One region of the Streptomyces sp. PsTaAH-124 genome, then DNA from elsewhere that is predicted to be linked to it. Evidence: riboswitches for the same ligand, from Rfam matches in the RefSeq annotation. Region 1 holds a riboswitch; each other region holds the start of a gene.
What was found. Region 1 has a riboswitch for cyclic di-AMP ahead of B086_RS0135035 (C40 family peptidase). Riboswitches for the same ligand answer to the same signal wherever they lie in the genome.
Positions count from the first base shown of each region.

Region 2: it holds a riboswitch for cyclic di-AMP, as region 1 does, so the genes downstream of both, B086_RS0120430 (transglycosylase SLT domain-containing protein) here and B086_RS0135035 (C40 family peptidase) in region 1, are expected to answer to the same signal.
Region 3: it holds a riboswitch for cyclic di-AMP, as region 1 does, so the genes downstream of both, B086_RS0113455 (transglycosylase family protein) here and B086_RS0135035 (C40 family peptidase) in region 1, are expected to answer to the same signal.
Region 4: it holds a riboswitch for cyclic di-AMP, as region 1 does, so the genes downstream of both, B086_RS0101295 (M23 family metallopeptidase) here and B086_RS0135035 (C40 family peptidase) in region 1, are expected to answer to the same signal.

Region 1 is NZ_KB892207.1:296,434-300,638, forward strand. Features, by position in the region: gene B086_RS0135025 (alpha/beta hydrolase) at 1-1,045, opposite strand, end outside; gene B086_RS0135030 (ANTAR domain-containing protein) at 1,218-1,577, opposite strand; cyclic di-AMP (ydaO/yuaA leader) riboswitch at 2,020-2,233, shown strand; gene B086_RS0135035 (C40 family peptidase) at 2,237-2,710, shown strand; gene B086_RS0135040 (ATP-binding protein) at 2,802-3,254, opposite strand; gene B086_RS0135045 (helix-turn-helix domain-containing protein) at 3,473-4,205, shown strand, end outside.
Region 2 is NZ_KB892173.1:132,277-136,481, reverse strand. Features, by position in the region: gene B086_RS0120440 (LolA family protein) at 1-422, opposite strand, end outside; gene B086_RS0120435 (polyprenyl synthetase family protein) at 856-1,866, opposite strand; cyclic di-AMP (ydaO/yuaA leader) riboswitch at 2,511-2,729, shown strand; gene B086_RS0120430 (transglycosylase SLT domain-containing protein) at 2,734-3,222, shown strand; gene B086_RS0120425 (HAD-IIB family hydrolase) at 3,256-4,068, opposite strand.
Region 3 is NZ_KB892166.1:132,351-136,555, reverse strand. Features, by position in the region: gene eno (phosphopyruvate hydratase) at 45-1,325, opposite strand; gene B086_RS0113455 (transglycosylase family protein) at 1,592-2,335, opposite strand; cyclic di-AMP (ydaO/yuaA leader) riboswitch at 2,340-2,505, opposite strand; gene B086_RS0113450 (transglycosylase family protein) at 2,688-3,905, opposite strand; gene B086_RS0113445 (cytochrome P450 family protein) at 4,072-4,205, opposite strand, start outside.
Region 4 is NZ_KB892157.1:317,009-321,213, reverse strand. Features, by position in the region: gene B086_RS0101305 (M16 family metallopeptidase) at 1-383, shown strand, start outside; gene B086_RS0101300 (M16 family metallopeptidase) at 380-1,768, shown strand; cyclic di-AMP (ydaO/yuaA leader) riboswitch at 1,972-2,133, shown strand; gene B086_RS0101295 (M23 family metallopeptidase) at 2,146-2,904, shown strand; gene B086_RS0101290 (GntR family transcriptional regulator) at 3,123-3,782, shown strand; gene B086_RS0101285 (HPr family phosphocarrier protein) at 3,963-4,205, opposite strand, start outside.

The sequences.
Region 1 (4,205 bases):
AGTCGTAGTACGGCGCGGACTGGAAGAAGCCGAGCAGCTCGGACGGGCCGACGACGCCGCCGAGGGGGTGCTCCTTGGCGGTGGCGCGCAGCTGGAGCCACTTGGCCTGGACGGCGGCGCGGGTGGTGCCGAGGTGGAAGCTGGCGTCGTTCTTCGCGACCCAGTCCTGCCAGTCCTTCCAGCGGCCCTCGAAGGCGATGTCCTGGTTGAGGTTGGCCTCGTACCAGATGTTGTCGCGCGACGGGTCGACGACGCTGTCGACGACGATCCGGCGCACATGGCCCGGGAACAGCGTGCCGTAGACGGCGCCGAGGTAGGTGCCGTAGGAGACGCCCAGGTAGTTGATCTTCTTCTCGCCGAGCGCGGCGCGGATGACGTCGAGGTCGCGCGCGGTGTTCGGCGTGGTCATCTGCTGGAGCATGGCGCGGCCGGTGCGCTCGAGGCAGCCCTCGGCGTACTCGCGGGCCAGCTTGCGCTGGGCGCGCTTGTCGGCCTCGGAGCCGGGCACCGGGTCGGCCTTGGGAGCCTTGACGTACTCCTGCGGGTCGGCGCAGGAGATCGGCGTGGAGTGGCCGACGCCGCGCGGGTCGAAGCCGACGAAGTCGTACGCCTTCGCCACGTTCGCCCAGACGGGGTTCTTGGCGGTGACCCGGGTCGGGAAGCGCAGGCCGGAACCGCCCGGTCCGCCCGGGTTGTAGATGAGGGCGCCCTGGCGGTCCTGCCGGGTGCCGGTGTTGCCGATGCGGTCGACGGCGAGCTTGATCTGCTTGCCGTACGGGTGCGCGTAGTCGAGCGGCACCGAGACGTACCCGCACTGGATGGGCTTGGCCAGCCCCCAGTCGGCGGGGCAGTCCTGCCACTGGATACCGGCGTGGGCGGCACGGTCGGCGGCGATCGCCGCGCCGATGGCCTCGCGGTCCTGGCCGTGGCGGCTGTCCGCGCTGGCCGCGGGTGCCGCCACGGCGCCGGCTATCAGGGTCGCCGTGACGAGCGCGCCGGCCGAACCGAGCGCCACCGCCCGGTTCTTCGGTCTGATGACCCTCAAGTGGGACCTCCCCGTACATCGTTGCGAATCGAGTACGGGGGATCCTTCCGGCTGTGAGGCGCCTGAGGACAGGGGTCGTTGACCTTCTTTGCCAATCCGATAACCGGCGTCGGATGTTCCGCTCAGCGGAGACGCGCCCGAGCGCCCGCGCGGACAGGGCGCGGGCGCCGCCTCAGGAGTCGCAGCGGTCCGGGGCGCGGCGCGCGGCGTGCCGGCCGAGCGCCCGCCGCAGCTCCTCCAGCTCGGTGTCGGACAGGGCGCCGCCCTGGGCGAACTTCAGGATGTGCTCGGCGACCGTGCGCACCTTCGTGTTCGTCCGCTGGGAGACCTCGCGCAGCACCCGCCAGGCGCTGTCCGGAGGGATGCGGCCCACGGCCACCAGGGCTCCGATGGCCTGGTCGATGACGGCGTGCGAGGTCAGGCCGCGCTGGAGCTGGGCGATCTCCTCGTGCAGCCGCTCGTGCTCCGCCACCAGGTCGGTGACGGACAGCGGCTGGAGCGGATGCCACCTGGACATCGCGAAGAACGCCATGGAGATCCCCTGGGTCGTCGAACGGCCGGAGTCCTCCTCCAGCTTGCTCCCTGCGGGTCGCGCGCACGACCGGAGCCGGGCGGCGACGGACCTCCGTGGCGGGCGGCCGGGCAGACGGGCGGCGTCTTCGACACGGCGCCCGCGCGGGATCGGATCGGACCGAAACGGACCGAACGGGGTACCGCCTTTCGGCGTAGGCACACCACTTTTTTCCAGGGCCGTTCGGGTTGCGGCGCGTGTCCGCCCGGATGGCGGAACGATTTCTTCCGCTCCTGGTCCGGGGCTCGGCCGGGCGGGAGAAAGCGGTTCGAACGGAACGGCATCCACTCGAACGGACGAGTGGTGAGTAACAACACAAAGCACAGGTTCCGTTGGGATTTTCGGACAGCCGTAGGTGAAGATCCCTGTCTGACGACAAGCCCCCGCCGCAGCGGCGGGGCGGTCCGGGCGGACGCCGAGTCCTGCCACCGCCCGGATGCCCGGTCGACGGAAGTGGATCGGCAGGAGTGGAGGACCCGAGCAAGACGGGTCGCCGGAACGGCCGCGCCACGGCCGGGCCGAGCAGCCCTTGGGGTGAAGCCGCCAGCAGGCGGCCGGGCAACTTCGCCAGCCCGAATCCGACAGGTCATCCTTCACAGGCGGCTGACGAAGGGTTGCGCATGACTGCGCTCAATCGTGTCCCGTCGCTCATGGTCCGGGCCGGAACCGCCTCGGCCCTGACGCTCGCCGCCGTCGGCGGCTCGATCGTGGTGCCCGGTGTCGCCTCCGACGCCTCGGCCGCCACCATGGCGACGAAGGCCCTGAACATCGCGGCGTCCAAGAAGGGCGCCCCCTACCAGTGGGGAGCGACGGGGCCGAGGAGGTTCGACTGCTCCGGGCTCACGCTGTACTCCTTCAAGAAGGCCGGCAAGAACCTGCCGCGTACGGCCGCACAGCAGTACAACAAGTCGCACCACATCTCCTCGAAGAGCCGTCGCGCCGGTGACCTGGTGTTCTTCCACTCCGGTTCGTACGTCTACCACGTCGGGATCTACGCCGGCTCGGGCAAGATCTGGCACGCCCCGAAGACCGGGGACGTGGTGAAACTGGAGAAGATCTGGACCAGGAACGTCTGGTACGGCCGCATCGGCTGACCCGCCCGGGTCGCGGCGCGACGGGACGGCGGACCGGTGCGCCCGCGGACCGGCGGACCGGCGGACCGGCGGACCGACGACGGTCCGTCGGCTACGGCTCGTCCCGGTCCGTGGCCGACGCGGCGCGGAGCGGCCACGGCAGTTCCACGCTCACCGTCTTGCCGCCTTCCCGGGTGGGCCGCACGCGCACCCTGCCGCCGTACTCCGCGCTGAGCCACCGGATGATCACCATGCCCCGGCCGTTGTCCTGCTGGACGGCGGCCGGGAGCCGTCTGGGGAAGCGCGGGTGGCTGTCGGTGACGCCGATGCGCACCTGCTCGTCGTGGTCGAGGGCGAGGTGCACGGTGAAGGTGGGCGACCGGCCGAGGGTGTGCTCCACGGCGTTGGTGGCGAGTTCGGAGACGATGAGCCGTACGGTGTCGGCGGCGTCCGCGTCCGCGGGCAGGCCCCACTCCGTCAGCGTGCCGACCGCGTAGGCACGGGCGGCCGCGACCGAGGCGGGATCGCTCGGCAGCGTGACGGATGCTTCCAGATGGTCTGCCATGACGACGTCGTCCCTTTCCCACGGGGCCGCGGTCCGACAGGAGCGGAGGGTTTCGAGTACGGTCCCGGACTGGTGCTTCGCCGTCAGGTTGCCACCACCGGACCGGTCACGGGTGGCGATCCACCAAGATATGCATATATCTGTCGCTCGAAGCGGTGAACTCTGCGACGGGCGACCGTATGCGCCGTCGGTCCCGGGAGAAGTCAGGAGCGCGTCCCATGCAGCACGGTCCCGCGGTGCGCCGCCGCAAGCTCGGTGCGGAACTGCGCGCGCTGCGCACCGGCGTGGGGCTCACCAGCGGCGAGGCGGCCCGGCTCGTGGGCTGGCACCAGTCGAAGGTGAGCCGGATCGAGACGGGCGCCAGCGGGGTGAAACCGGCCGATGTGCGCACGCTGCTCGACGCGTACGCGGTCCAGGACGCCCAACTGCGCGAGCTGCTCCTGATGCTGTCGGGCGCCGACGACGGCCAGGACCGGCCGCACTGGTGGCACGCCTACCGCGGGGTACTGCCGCCGACGTACCGCGACTTCATCAGCCTGGAGTCCCAGGCCAGCGCGATGCGCACCCTGGAGACCTCGGTGGTCCCCGGGCTGCTCCAGACCCCCGCGTACGCCCGCGCGGTGACCCGGGCCGCGGTGGACGGGCTCGACGACGAGCGGCTGGACGCGCTGGTGGAGGTGCGGCTGGCCCGGCAGGGCGTGCTGCGGGCGGTGCCGCCACCGGCCCTGAAGGTGGTGCTGGACGAGGCGGTTCTGCGCCGGGAGGTCGGCGGCCCGGAGGTCATGGCGCAGCAGCTGGAGCGGCTGGCCGAGGCGGCGCGGCTGCCCCAGGTGTCCTTGCAGGTCCTGCCGTTCACGGCCGGTGCGCACATCGGCATCACCGGCCCTTTCGTTATCTTCTCTTTTTCGAACACTTCTGATCTGGATGTGGTCGTTCTCGACAACTTGACGA
Region 2 (4,205 bases), on a different contig from region 1:
AGCGAGACCTTCTGCCGGTCCGGGCCGTCGGCCGCGACGCGCAGCGTGTGCGTGCCGGAGGCCAGCTCGGTCAGCTTGGAGCTGGGGTCGGCGGACGAGCCGTCGCCGCCGCCCAGGGCGCCGGAGGCGAGGCTGCTCTCCAGACCGCCGAGGTTCGGCAGCCCGAGGTCGGTGGTGATCTTGACGGTGCCGGACAGGCGCTCGACGTCCGACTTGGCGATCTTCTCGATGAGTTGCTGTGCGGTGATCTTCGGCAGGTCGGGGTCACCGGAGTCGGCGAGTGCCGGGACGAGCCCGATGGTCGCCGCCGCCACCCCCACCACCGCGACCGGGACGCCGTAGCGGGCGGCCTTGCGGCGCGCCGAGGCGCGGTCGCCGGCCTCCGGGGTGTCCCTGGTGTCGTCGGATTCGTACGGTGCCATGTGTGCCTTACCTCCGTCGTCGGCGGCGGCTGCCCGTGTGCACTGCTCCCACCCCAAGCCGCCATTCTCACCCGAATCGGTGAGGAGTGGTGTGGTCCGTGCTTCCATCTGACCAAATCGGCCGCGACGAAGCGTCAGACCGCGGAGCCAACTCCGTGTACGCCTGCGGTATGACACACGAGGGCGGCTTCTCCACCACCCCGTAGGGGTCGGGGTGGAGAAGCCGGCCGGAACCCCCGCCGGGACCGGGTCCGGCCGGGTGGAGAGGCGGGACCGGGGGGTGGAGAGAACCGGCGGGAAGAGGCACGTCGGGCCCGGCCGACCGGGGCCCGATCCGGGGAGGCGGGCCTGGCCGACTCGGCGCACCAGCCGACTCGGCGTACTAGCCGAACCGGTGCACCAGCCGACTCGGTGGACCAGCCGAACCGGTGCACTAGCCGACCCGGTGGACCACCGCGTCGCACAGCTGGAGCAGGGCCACCTTGGCGCCGCACTCCTTCAGCGGGGCCAGCGCGGCCCGCGCCTCCTCGGCGTAGCGGACACTGTCCCGCCGGGCCTGTTCGAGCGCGGGATGGGCGCGCAGCGCGGTCAGCGCCTCGGCGTGCCGGGCGTCGTCGCTCAGGTCGGAGTCGAGCAGTTCGCACAGCGCGATGTCCTCGGCGAGCCCCAGCCGGGCGGCGCGCTCGCGCAGCCGCAGCACCGGCAGCGTGGCGACGCCCTCACGCAGATCGGTGCCGGGGGTCTTGCCGGACTCCCGGGAGTCGGAGGCGATGTCGAGCACGTCGTCCGCGAGCTGGAAGGCGACGCCGAGCCGCTCCCCGTACTGCGTCAGCACGTCCACGACCCTCTCGTCGGCGCCGGACATCATCGCGCCGAACCGGCACGAGACGGCCACCAGCGAACCGGTCTTGCCGCCCAGCACGTCCAGGTAGTGGTCGACCGGGTCCCGGCCGTCCTGCGGCCCGGCGGTCTCCAGGATCTGCCCGGTGACGAGCCGTTCGAACGCGAGCGCCTGGACCCGGACGGCCTCCGGGCCGAGGTCCGCGAGGATCTGGGAGGCGCGGGCGAAGAGGAAGTCGCCGGTGAGGACCGCGACCGCGTTGTTCCAGCGGGTGTTGGCGCTGGCCACCCCGCGCCGCACGGCGGCCTCGTCCATCACGTCGTCGTGGTAGAGCGTGGCCAGGTGGGTCAGCTCCACGACCACGGCCGAGGGCACGATCCCCGGCGCGTCGGGGTCGCCGAACTGGGCCGCGAGCATCACGACCAGCGGCCGGAACCGCTTGCCGCCCGCCTTGACGAGGTGCTGGGCGGCCTCCGTGATGAACGGGACCTCGCTCTTGGTGGCTTCGAGCAGCCCTTCCTCGACAGCCGCCAATCCGGCCTGGACATCGGCTTCGAGAGCCTGGTCCCGCACGCTCAGCCCGAACGGCCCGACGACGGTCACGAGGGGTCTCCTGTCTGCTGGTGTCTGCTGGCGCTTACACGGTTTGTCGATAGGTCGCTGCCATCACTCAAGTCAGCGTATCCGGTCACGTTTCGATCACCGATAGCGCCCACCGATACAGGCCAGGTGGTATCGGATCACGACCGATATGTTTTCGATCACCACGTATGAACAGATATTTATCGACTTGCTCTTTCCTGCCTCTCCCTCGCCACCCCGCCCCCCTTCCACCTTCCCCCCTCCCCCGGCTCCACCTCCCCCAGCCTCCCCCCTCACTCCCCCCACCGCGCCCACTCTCCCCCTACACGCCGCCCGTGCCCACGTACGTACGAACAGGGCCAGGGCCTCACCGACCGTGATGCCCGTCACTTCCAGCCTTACGAGTCCGATTTACCCTTATTAGTATTTCAATTCCCCTTGGGGGCAAATGCTCCTGGCCGGATTATTCCGTGAGCTGCATCACGCGCACCCTCACCCCCCGCCACGGCCCGCCGACCCCCCGCTCCCCGTCCCCCGCAAGCGAGTTGACCCTTGGCAATCGCAAAGGATCAAGCGGCCAAAATGCCCTGGATCAAGGTCAACTAGGACGATGTATGCGTCAGGTACTTGTTCGGGACATGTGCTCTCGCATACGTTCCGGGCCAGTCGAGCGGACGCCGAATCCTGCCAGCGCTCGATGACCACCCACCGACAGCTCATGGCAGGAGCGGGGGACCCAGGTAAGTCGCCGGGCCGGAGCGCCGTACGTCCTACGTCGTACGCCGCGCCGGAACGGCTCGGGGTGAAGCCGTGCTCCAAGGAGCCGGCCGGGCACCTCCCCGCCCGAACCCGACAGCTCACCTCGCAGGCGACGGAGAGGAAATCCCCATGTCTGCACGTCGTCCCAGCCGCTCCCGCGCCGCTCGTCTCGTCCGCACCCTCGCCGTCTCCGGCACCGGTGCCGCGATCCTCGCCCTGCCGCTGATCGGGGCGTCCGGCGCCTCTGCGGCCACCCCGACCGCCGCCACCGCCACCACGGCGAGCACGGTCGCCTACCCGAACAACCTGGACGGCTGGATCCGCGAGTCGCTCGCGGTCATGGCCCAGAAGGGCATCCCCGGCACCTACAACGGCATCCACCGCAATGTGATGCGCGAGTCGTCCGGCAACCCGCTGGCCATCAACAACTGGGACTCCAACGCCGCCGCGGGCATCCCCTCCAAGGGCCTGCTCCAGGTCATCCAGCCGACCTTCAACGCCTACCACGTGGCCGGCACGTCGTTCGACATCTACGACCCGGTCGCCAACATCACGGCCGCGTGCAACTACGCCGCCGCGCGCTACGGCTCCATCGACAACGTCAACAGCGCGTACTGACGGGCAGCCGCGTGCCACCGGCACGCGGCGGGCTCAGACGAACAGACGATCGAGGACGACGGCGACGCCGTCGTCCTCGTTCGACGTGGTGACCTCGTCGGCGACCGCCTTCAGCTCCGGGTGGGCACCCGCCATCGCCACCCCCCGGGCCGCCCACCGGAACATGGGGATGTCGTTCGGCATGTCGCCGAAGGCGAGGGCGTCCCCGGGGCCGAGCCCCAGCCGCGCCGCGGCCAGCGCGAGACCGGTCGCCTTGGTGATGCCGCAGGGCTGGAGCTCGACGGTCCCCGGGCCCGACATGGTCACCGAGGCGAGCGGGCCGACCGCGCCGCGGGCCGCCGCCGCCAGTTCGTCGTCGGACAGCCGGGGATGGCGCAGCAGCACCTTGCTGATGGGCGCGCGCCACAGCTCCTCGCGCCGCCCGACCCGCTCGGCGGGCAGCGTCGGGTGCGGCATGCGGTACCCCGGCTCGATGAGCGTGCGGCCGTCCACGCCGTCCTGGTCGACCGCCGCGTACACCTCCCCCACCTCCGCCTCGATCTTGCCGAGCGCGGTCTCGGCCGTCTCCCGGTCGAGCGTGACCGACCACAGCATGCGGTCGGCCCCGGCGTCGTAGAGCTGGGCGCCCTGGCCGCACACCGCGAGCCCGGTGCCGCCGAGGGACCTCAGCAGCGGGCGGACCCGCGGCGCCGGCCGTCCGGTGACGACGAGGTGCCGGGCACCGGCCGCCGCCGCCCGGCCGAGCGCGGCGCGGGTCCGCCCGGACACGGAGTCGTCGCCGCGCAGCAGCGTGCCGTCCAGGTCGGTGGCGATGAGGGCGTACGCGGGGGCAGCGGATGCGGGCATGATCAGAGAATACGGATCCGCCAGGCGGGTGACGGGCGGAAACCGGACGACGCCCCTCCGCCGTGTCGTCCGGGGACCCCCTCGGACACTGCCCAAGACAGCTGCCTCCCCCGTAACGTGTGGCGCGACCACATGAA
Region 3 (4,205 bases), on a different contig from region 1:
ACTGGCTCGGCCTCACCTTTTTACGGGCTCGGCCGGCGCGCGGCTCAGCCCTTGAAGCGCGGGAACGCGCTGCGGCCGGCGTACACCGCGGCGTCGTCGAGGATCTCCTCGATGCGCAGCAGCTGGTTGTACTTGGCGACGCGCTCGGAGCGGGCCGGGGCGCCGGTCTTGATCTGGCCGCAGTTGGTGGCGACGGCGAGGTCGGCGATGGTGACGTCCTCGGTCTCGCCGGAGCGGTGCGACATCATGCACTTGAAGCCGTTGCGCTGGGCCAGCTCGACGGCGTCCAGGGTCTCGGTGAGCGAACCGATCTGGTTCACCTTCACCAGCAGGGCGTTGGCGCTGCCCTCCTCGATGCCGCGGGCCAGGCGCTCGGGGTTGGTGACGAACAGGTCGTCACCGACGATCTGGACCTTCTCGCCGAGGCGGTCGGTGAGGACCTTCCAGCCGGCCCAGTCGTCCTCGAACAGCGGGTCCTCGAGGGAGACCAGCGGGTAGGCCGCGACCAGCTCCTCGTAGTACTCCGTCATCTCGGCGGCGGAGCGCTCCTTGCCCTCGAAGAGGTACTTGCCGTCCTTGTAGAACTCGGAGGCGGCGACGTCGAGCGCGAGGGCGATCTGCTCGCCGGGGGTGTAGCCGGCTTCCTTGACCGCTTCCAGGATCAGGTCCAGGGCCTCGCGGTTGGAGCCCAGGTTCGGGGCGAAGCCGCCCTCGTCGCCCAGACCGGTGGCCAGACCCTTGTTCTTCAGGACCTTCTTGAGGGTGTGGTAGACCTCGGCGCCCCAGCGCAGGGCCTCGGAGAAGGACTCCGCGCCGATCGGGGCGATCATGAACTCCTGGATGTCCACGTTGGAGTCGGCGTGCGAGCCGCCGTTCAGGATGTTCATCATCGGCACCGGGAGCAGGTGCGCGTTGGGGCCGCCCAGGTAGCGGAAGAGCGGGAGGTCGGACGCCTCGGAGGCGGCGTGCGCGACGGCGAGGGAGACGCCGAGGATGGCGTTGGCGCCGAGCGAGCCCTTGTTGTCGGTGGCGTCCAGGTCGAACATGGCCTGGTCGATCAGGCGCTGCTCGGTGGCGTCGTAGCCGACGAGCTCCGGGCCGATCTGCTCGATGACGGCGAGGACGGCCTTCTCGACACCCTTGCCCTGGTAACGGTTGGGGTCACCGTCACGCAGCTCGATGGCCTCGAAGGCGCCCGTGGAGGCGCCGGAGGGGACGGCGGCACGACCCGTGCTGCCGTCGTCGAGGCCGACCTCGACCTCGACCGTGGGGTTGCCTCGGGAGTCCAGGATTTCCCGGGCTACGACGACGTCGATGGACGGCACGAGCATCTCCTTCGTGGATGTGACGCTGAAAGTGCGGGGCTTGTGAGCCGTGCGACTAGAGCCTAACCGTCCCGGGCCGCCGACCGGCCGACCGACCGTCCCGTGGACAGAGTGACCGTACACATTGTTTCAGCACGGAACAAAGAAGACGGGAACGGGGGTCCGAACGGAAGGTGAAATGCCCCCGCCCCGGCGCGTACGGGGGAGAACGCGCCGGGGCGGGGAGCCCGTGGGGACGGGGGGGGTGGGGCGGTGGCCGCCGCGCCTTACTTCAGGTGCAGCTGCTGGCCCGGGTAGATGAGGTCGGCGTCGTCGACGATGTCCTTGTTCAGCTGGAAGAGCTTCTCCCAGCCGCCCTGGACGTGGTGGGCGGCGGCGATGGAGCTGAGCGAGTCGCCGACGGTCACCTTGTACTCGCCGTCGCCCTTCTTCACCTTCTTGCCGGTGGGGGTGGTGACGGTCTTCTTCGGCGCCGGGCGGTCGGCGGAGCGGCCCGCGGCCTGCTGCTCGGTGGAGCGGGTCGTGGTGCTGCTCTTCTTCGACGAGGACGACGAAGAGGAGGACGACGACGAAGAGGAGGAAGAAGACGAGGAGGACGAGGAAGAGGAGGACGACGAGGAGCTGCCGCCCGAGTACGCGGCGCCGGACAGGCCCTTGCCGCACACCGGCCAGGCGCCCTTGCCCTGGCCCGCGAGGACCTTCTCGGCGATGGCGATCTGCTGGGACTTGCTGGCCAGGTCGGCGCGCGGGGCGTAGGCGGTGCCACCGAAGGCGGCCCAGGTGGAGTTGGTGAACTGGACGCCGCCGTAGAAGCCGTTGCCGGTGTTGATCGACCAGTTGCCGCCGGACTCGCACTGGGCGACCGCGTCCCACTCGGAGGCGGTGGCGGCGGAGGCGTTGCCGGCCGCCATCAGCGGGCCGGCGACGGCGACGCCGGTGACACCGGCGAGTGCGATGGCGCGAGTGGCCTTGGACGGACGACGGTGCTTGCCCTTGCCGGAAAACAGCATGGAAGGATCCCCTCACCGACGCCTGCGAGGTGAGCTGTCGGGTTCGGGCCGGTTGAGTTGCCCGGCCGTGCCTTCCGAGAGGCACGGCTTCACCCCCAGCCGCTCCGGTCAACTGCCCGGCGCGGCACTTACCTTGGGTCCCCCGCTCCTGCCTGCGGCGCTTGACGCGACGACTGTTCCCGTACGGCCGCTGGCAGGATTCGGCGTTGCGGCAGCCGGGGCTCGCGGTGGCGAGCGGTCATGACCGTAGACAGGTGATCCGCCGGATTTCAAAGACGATCAGGGCTTCTGAGACTCATCCCACACTTTCACCGAATAGGACATACAAGGCGAAGTATGACGCGAACTCCCGCTACTTTTGGGCGTTTTCGGTGGGGACATCCAGGCTCTGACCGGCGACGATGTGGTCCGGGTCGGCCCCGATGGCGCCCTTGTTGGCGTCATAGAGCGTGTGCCACCCGCCGTGCAGGCCGAAGGAGTCGGCGATGGACGTGAGCGAGTCGCCGGTGCGCACGGTGTAGGAGTCGGCGGACGAGGCGTGCGCGCCGCCGCCCCGGGAGGCGTGCCGCCCGCCCGTGGCGTCCGCGGCGCCGTCCGTCGCGCCCTCGTCGGCGCTGCCGCCGCGGTGGCGGCCGCCGGAGCCGAGCGCGCCGGTGTCGACGAGCGCCGAAGAGCCGACGTCCTGGACGTAGTTGTCCGCATCGCCGGAGTTGTCACGATCCTGGTCCCCGGTGCCGGTGCGGGTGCCCGTGGACGAGGTGGCATCGGGCGTGCCGGTGCCGTGAGAGGTGCCGGACCCGGCCGGACCGCCCGTCGTCGCGGGCGAGGAAGGGCCGCCGGACGGTCCGGTGGTGGCGCCGTGCGACGCATCGGTCCCGTGCGAGGATCCGGGCGTTTGGGTGGTGTCCGGCGAAGAGCCGGACGAACCGGATGAGTTGTCGGCGTCCTGGGGCGAGTCGGACAGACCGCCCTCGCCCGTACGAGGCTTCCCGGACGCGTCGGAGCCGCCGGAGTCGCCGCCCTTGCCCGTGGAACCGGAGGTTCCGGACGAGGTGGAGCCCTTGTCGTCCTTGTCTCCCTTGCTCCCCTTATCTCCCTTGTCGCCCTTGCCGTCCTTGTCCGACGAGGTGGATCCGTCCGCGCCGGACGCCGAGGAGTCGCCGCCCACGCCCGTGTCGACGTCGGCCGTACCGGAACTCTTGGTGAGCCCGGCCAGCAGCCCGCAGGTGTGCCAGGCGCCGGGCCCCTTGTCGGCGAGGATCTTCTCGGCCACGGCTATCTGCTGGGAGCGGCTGGCCTGGTCGGCGCTGGCCGCGTAGGAGAGGCCGCCGTACGCCTCCCAGTCGTCCTGGGTGAGCATCAGGCCGCCGTAGTAGCCGTGGCCGTTGTCGGCGCTCCAGGAGCCGCCGGTCTCGCACTGCGCCACCTTGTCCCAGGTGGTGCCGTCGGCGGCGCTGGCGCCGGACGCGGCGACCAGCGGGATGGCGATGGCCGAGCCGGTCACTCCGGCGGCGACGAGGAGGGCCGGAGCCTGGCGGGGGCGACGGTGACGACCGTTCCCGGAGAGCATCTGGAGACCTTTCGCACGACGGCAGTGACGGCGCGGCGGCGGGACGGGAGGGCCCCGGCGTCACGCTGATGGGTGAAAGTATCGGGTGACGATCACTTGTCACAAGTTCATGCCGCGCAGATCACATCAACATCACATAGTTGAACACGCGTCATGTTCACCGCCGTCAGCGCCCGGGAACGGGGCCGTTCCCGGTGGTCGTCCCGGGGGCGGGGGCCGGCCCGGGGGCGGGGGCCGGCCCGGGGGCGGGGGCAGAGGCGGGAACCGGGACGGGGGTGAAGCCGACCGGGAGGGTCCGCA
Region 4 (4,205 bases), on a different contig from region 1:
TCAAGACCTCCGGTGACGTGGAGGTCCCCGTCATCGAGGCCGCCATCGACGAGGAGCTGGCCCGCTTCGCCGCGGAGGGCCCCACCGCCGAGGAACTGGAGCGGGCCCAGGCCCAGCTGGAGCGCGAGTGGCTGGACCGGCTCGGCACGGTCGCGGGCCGCGCCGACGAACTGTGCCGCTTCGCCGTCCTGTTCGGCGACCCGCAGCTCGCCCTCACCGCCGTCCGGCGCGTCCTGGAGGTGACGCCCGAGGAGGTCCAGGAGGTCGCCAAGGCCCGGCTGCGCCCCGACAACCGCGCGGTCCTCGTCTACGAGCCGACCGCCCCCGAGGCCCAGGACGACACCCCCGACGCCCAGGACGACACCGAGGAGACGGCGAAGTGACCGAGCTGGCCACCATGGAGTTCCACCCCCGCCCCGAGGCCGGCGAGGCCAGGCCGTGGGCGTTCCCGGCCCCCGGGCGCGGCACCCTGGACAACGGCATCACGGTGCTGCGCTGCCACCGCCCCGGCCAGCAGGTCGTCGCCGTCGAGGTGCTCCTCGACGCGCCCCTGGACGCCGAGCCGGCCGGCCTGGACGGCGTCGCCACGATCATGGCGCGGGCCTTCTCCGAGGGCACCGACAAGCACTCCGCCGAGGACTTCGCCGCCGAGCTGGAGCGGGCGGGCGCCACCCTGGACGCGCACGCCGACCACCCCGGCGTACGGCTCAGCCTGGAGGTCCCGGTCTCCCGGCTGGCCAAGGGGCTCGCGCTGCTCTCCGACGCGCTGCGGGCGCCCGCGTTCGCCGGGTCCGAGGTCGAGCGGCTGGTGCGCAACCGGCTCGACGAGATCCCGCACGAGCTGGCCAACCCCTCCCGCCGGGCCGCCAAGGAGCTGTCCCGGCAGCTGTTCCCGGCCACCGCCCGCATGTCGCGCCCGCGCCAGGGCACCGAGGAGACCGTCGCCGCCGTCGACGCCGCCGCGGTCCGCGCCTTCTACGACCGGCACGTGCGCCCGGCCACGGCCACCGCCGTGGTCGTCGGCGACCTCACCGGCATCGACCTCGACGAGCTGCTCGGCGAGACCCTGGGCGCCTGGACCGGTTCACCGGCCGAGCCGCGTCCGGTGCCGCCGGTCACCGCCGACGACACCGGCCGCGTGGTGATCGTGGACCGTCCCGGCGCCGTCCAGACCCAGCTGCTCATCGGCCGGATCGGACCCGACCGGCACGACCGCGTGTGGCCCGCCCAGGTGCTCGGCACCTACTGCCTGGGCGGCACCCTGACCTCCCGTCTGGACCGCGTCCTGCGCGAGGAGAAGGGCTACACCTACGGCGTGCGGTCCTTCGGCCAGGTGCTGCGCTCGGCGCCCGACGGCACCGGCGCGGCCATGCTCGCCATCAGCGGCTCGGTCGACACGCCGAACACCGGACCGGCCCTGGACGACCTCTTCACGGTGCTGCGCAAGCTCGCCGCCGAGGGGCTCACCGAGGCCGAGCGGGACGTGGCCGTGCAGAACCTGGTGGGGGTGGCGCCGCTCAAGTACGAGACGGCCGCCGCCGTGGCGAGCACACTCGCCGACCAGGTCGAGCAGCACCTGCCCGACGACTACCAGGCGACGCTCTATCAGCAGCTCGCGCAGACCGGCACGGTGGAGGCGACCGCCGCGGTCGTCAGCGCCTTCCCGGTGGACCGCCTGGTGACGGTGCTCGTCGGGGACGCGGCGCAGATCAAGGAGCCGGTCGAGGCGCTCGGCGTCGGCCCGGTGACCGTGGTCGCCGCCGAGTAGGACGCATCGCGCGGCACGCGCGCGCGTGGGGCCCCGGTGACCGGAGTGTCACCGGGGCCCCGGCATGTCCGTATTGGGCAGGAGGCGCCCTGTCTGCCCTGTGGCGTGCGCTACAAAATCCCGGATCTGTTTGGGTGCGGAACGCGGCTCCGTCTAGCGTCGGTCCGACTGTTCGTCGGGCAGTGCGCCGCAGCCGCGGCACCGGACAGTCATCGCCGAGTCCCCGTACGGCGCGAGCCAGGGGAGCCGGGGACCCACTCAGTCCCTGGGGTGAATCGGGCACCGTGCGCCGAGCACGGCACCCGTAGGAGACCTTCCTGCTCCGAACCCGTCAGCTAACCCGGTAGGCGAGAGGGAAGGAAAGGACCAGCCACCACATGGCGTTCACGCGCGCCACCGGGAAGCACCGCCGTCCCGGCCGGGTGCAGCGCACCACCGCCCGCGCGGCGGGTGTCGCTGCCCTCACCACCACCGGCGTCATCGGCACCCTCGCCGCCTCCCCGGCACTCGCCGCCGAGACCCCCGCCCCCGCGGACACCGGCCTCACCCCGGTCATCAGCCTCGGCGACACCGTCGCCGAGCGGGTCGACGCGCAGGCCGCCGCCCAGTGGGAGGCCGCCCAGCAGAAGCAGGCCGAGCAGGCCGCGCGCAAGCTGGCCGCCGAGCGCGCCGAGCAGGCGCGCGAGGCCAAGGAGCGGGCCGACCGCGAGGCCGAGCGCAAGCGCCTCAACACCTTCGTGCCGCCCATCGCCGGCTCCTACGTCTCCACCGGCTACAAGACCGGCGGCTCGCTGTGGTCCTCCGGCTCGCACACCGGCATCGACTTCCACGCCGCGACCGGAACCCCCGTCCACGCGGTCGGCGTCGGCACCGTGGTGGAGACCGGCTGGGGCGGGGCGTACGGCAACCAGGTCGTCATCAGGATGGCCGACGGCATGTACACCCAGTACGGCCATCTGTCGTCCATCGGCGTCACGGTGGGCCAGCAGGTCGTCGCGGGCCAGCAGATCGCGGTGTCGGGCTCCACGGGCAACGTCACCGGTCCGCATCTGCACTTCGAGGCGCGCACCGGCGCGGAGTACGGCTCGGACGTCGACCCGATCGCCTACCTCCGCACGCACGGCGTGCAGGTCTGAATTCCGGCTCCGGGCACGCTCCGTATTCTTCTCCGCCGCACTGCATCCCGGCTGTCCAAAAAATATCCCTGGATTCCGTCACGCCGTCGGAAATTCCCGCGCATTGTTCTAGAGTCGTCGGAATGCGCGTCCGCGGCGTGTCCGCCACGGGCGCGCCACGGCCATGGACACGGCCATGGACACGACCACGGCCACGGGACGGGATACGGAGGTCGGACATGCGTGTTCCGGCGCAGTCGGTGTGCACGGCGATCCGGGACGACATCGTCGCCGGGGTGCACGAGCGCGGCAGCCGGCTCACCGAGGAGGTCCTGGCCCGCCGCTACGGCGTCTCGCGCGTCCCGGTGCGCGAGGCCCTGCGCACCCTGGAGGCCGAGGGCTTCGTGGTGACCCGGCGGCACGCGGGCGCGTGCGTCGCCGAGCCGACCGAGCAGGAGGGCGCCGACCTGCTGGAGATGCGCCTGCTGCTGGAGCCGCTGGGCGCCGAGCGGGCCGCCCAGCGGCGCACCGAGGGCCATCTGAAGGTGCTGCGCGGCCTGGTCAGGCTCGGTCAGGAGCGGGCCGCGGGCGGGGGCGGCGAGGAGCTGCGGTCCCTGGCCGCCTGGTTCCACGAGACCCTGGCCCAGTCCTGCGGCAGCCCTGCGCTGACCGCCGCCCTGGCCCAGCTGCGGCACAAGATCACCTGGATGTACGGGGCGCCGGACCCCGCCGACCCGGCCGAGACCTGGGCCGGACACGGGGCGATCGTCGACGCGGTGGCACGCGGCGACGCCGCACACGCACGCGCCCTGACCGCCCAGCACACCGAGCGGATCACCGCCGCGCAGCGTGCGAGTGCCCGGAAACATTCCGTCAACACATCGAGCGCACGGAATTAACACGCGTGCCGTAGAAAAGGACAGGCAAGGACCGGAAGAGACCGGCAAGGAATTCTGCCCCGATATCCGCGTCCCCCTTTCCGCTCCCGGCACGGGGAATTCACGCGGACACACGAAAACCGCGCCGCCCCGCAGGGGGAGACGCGGTTCCCGGACGCGCTGTGTGTTCCCTCCGGCCGCTCAGACGGTCTCGGGAAGCTCTTCCAGGCCCTCGGCGACCAGCTTGGCCAGCCGCTCCAGGGCGGCCTCCGCGCCCTCGGCGTCGGAGGCGAGGACGACCTCCTCGCCACCCTGCGCGCCCAGGCCGAGCACGGCCAGCATGGAGGCCGCGTTGACGGGGTTGCCGTCGGCCTTGGCGATCGTCACGGGGACCCCTGCGGCCGTGGCGGCCCGGACGAAGATGGAAGCGGGGCGGGCGTGGAG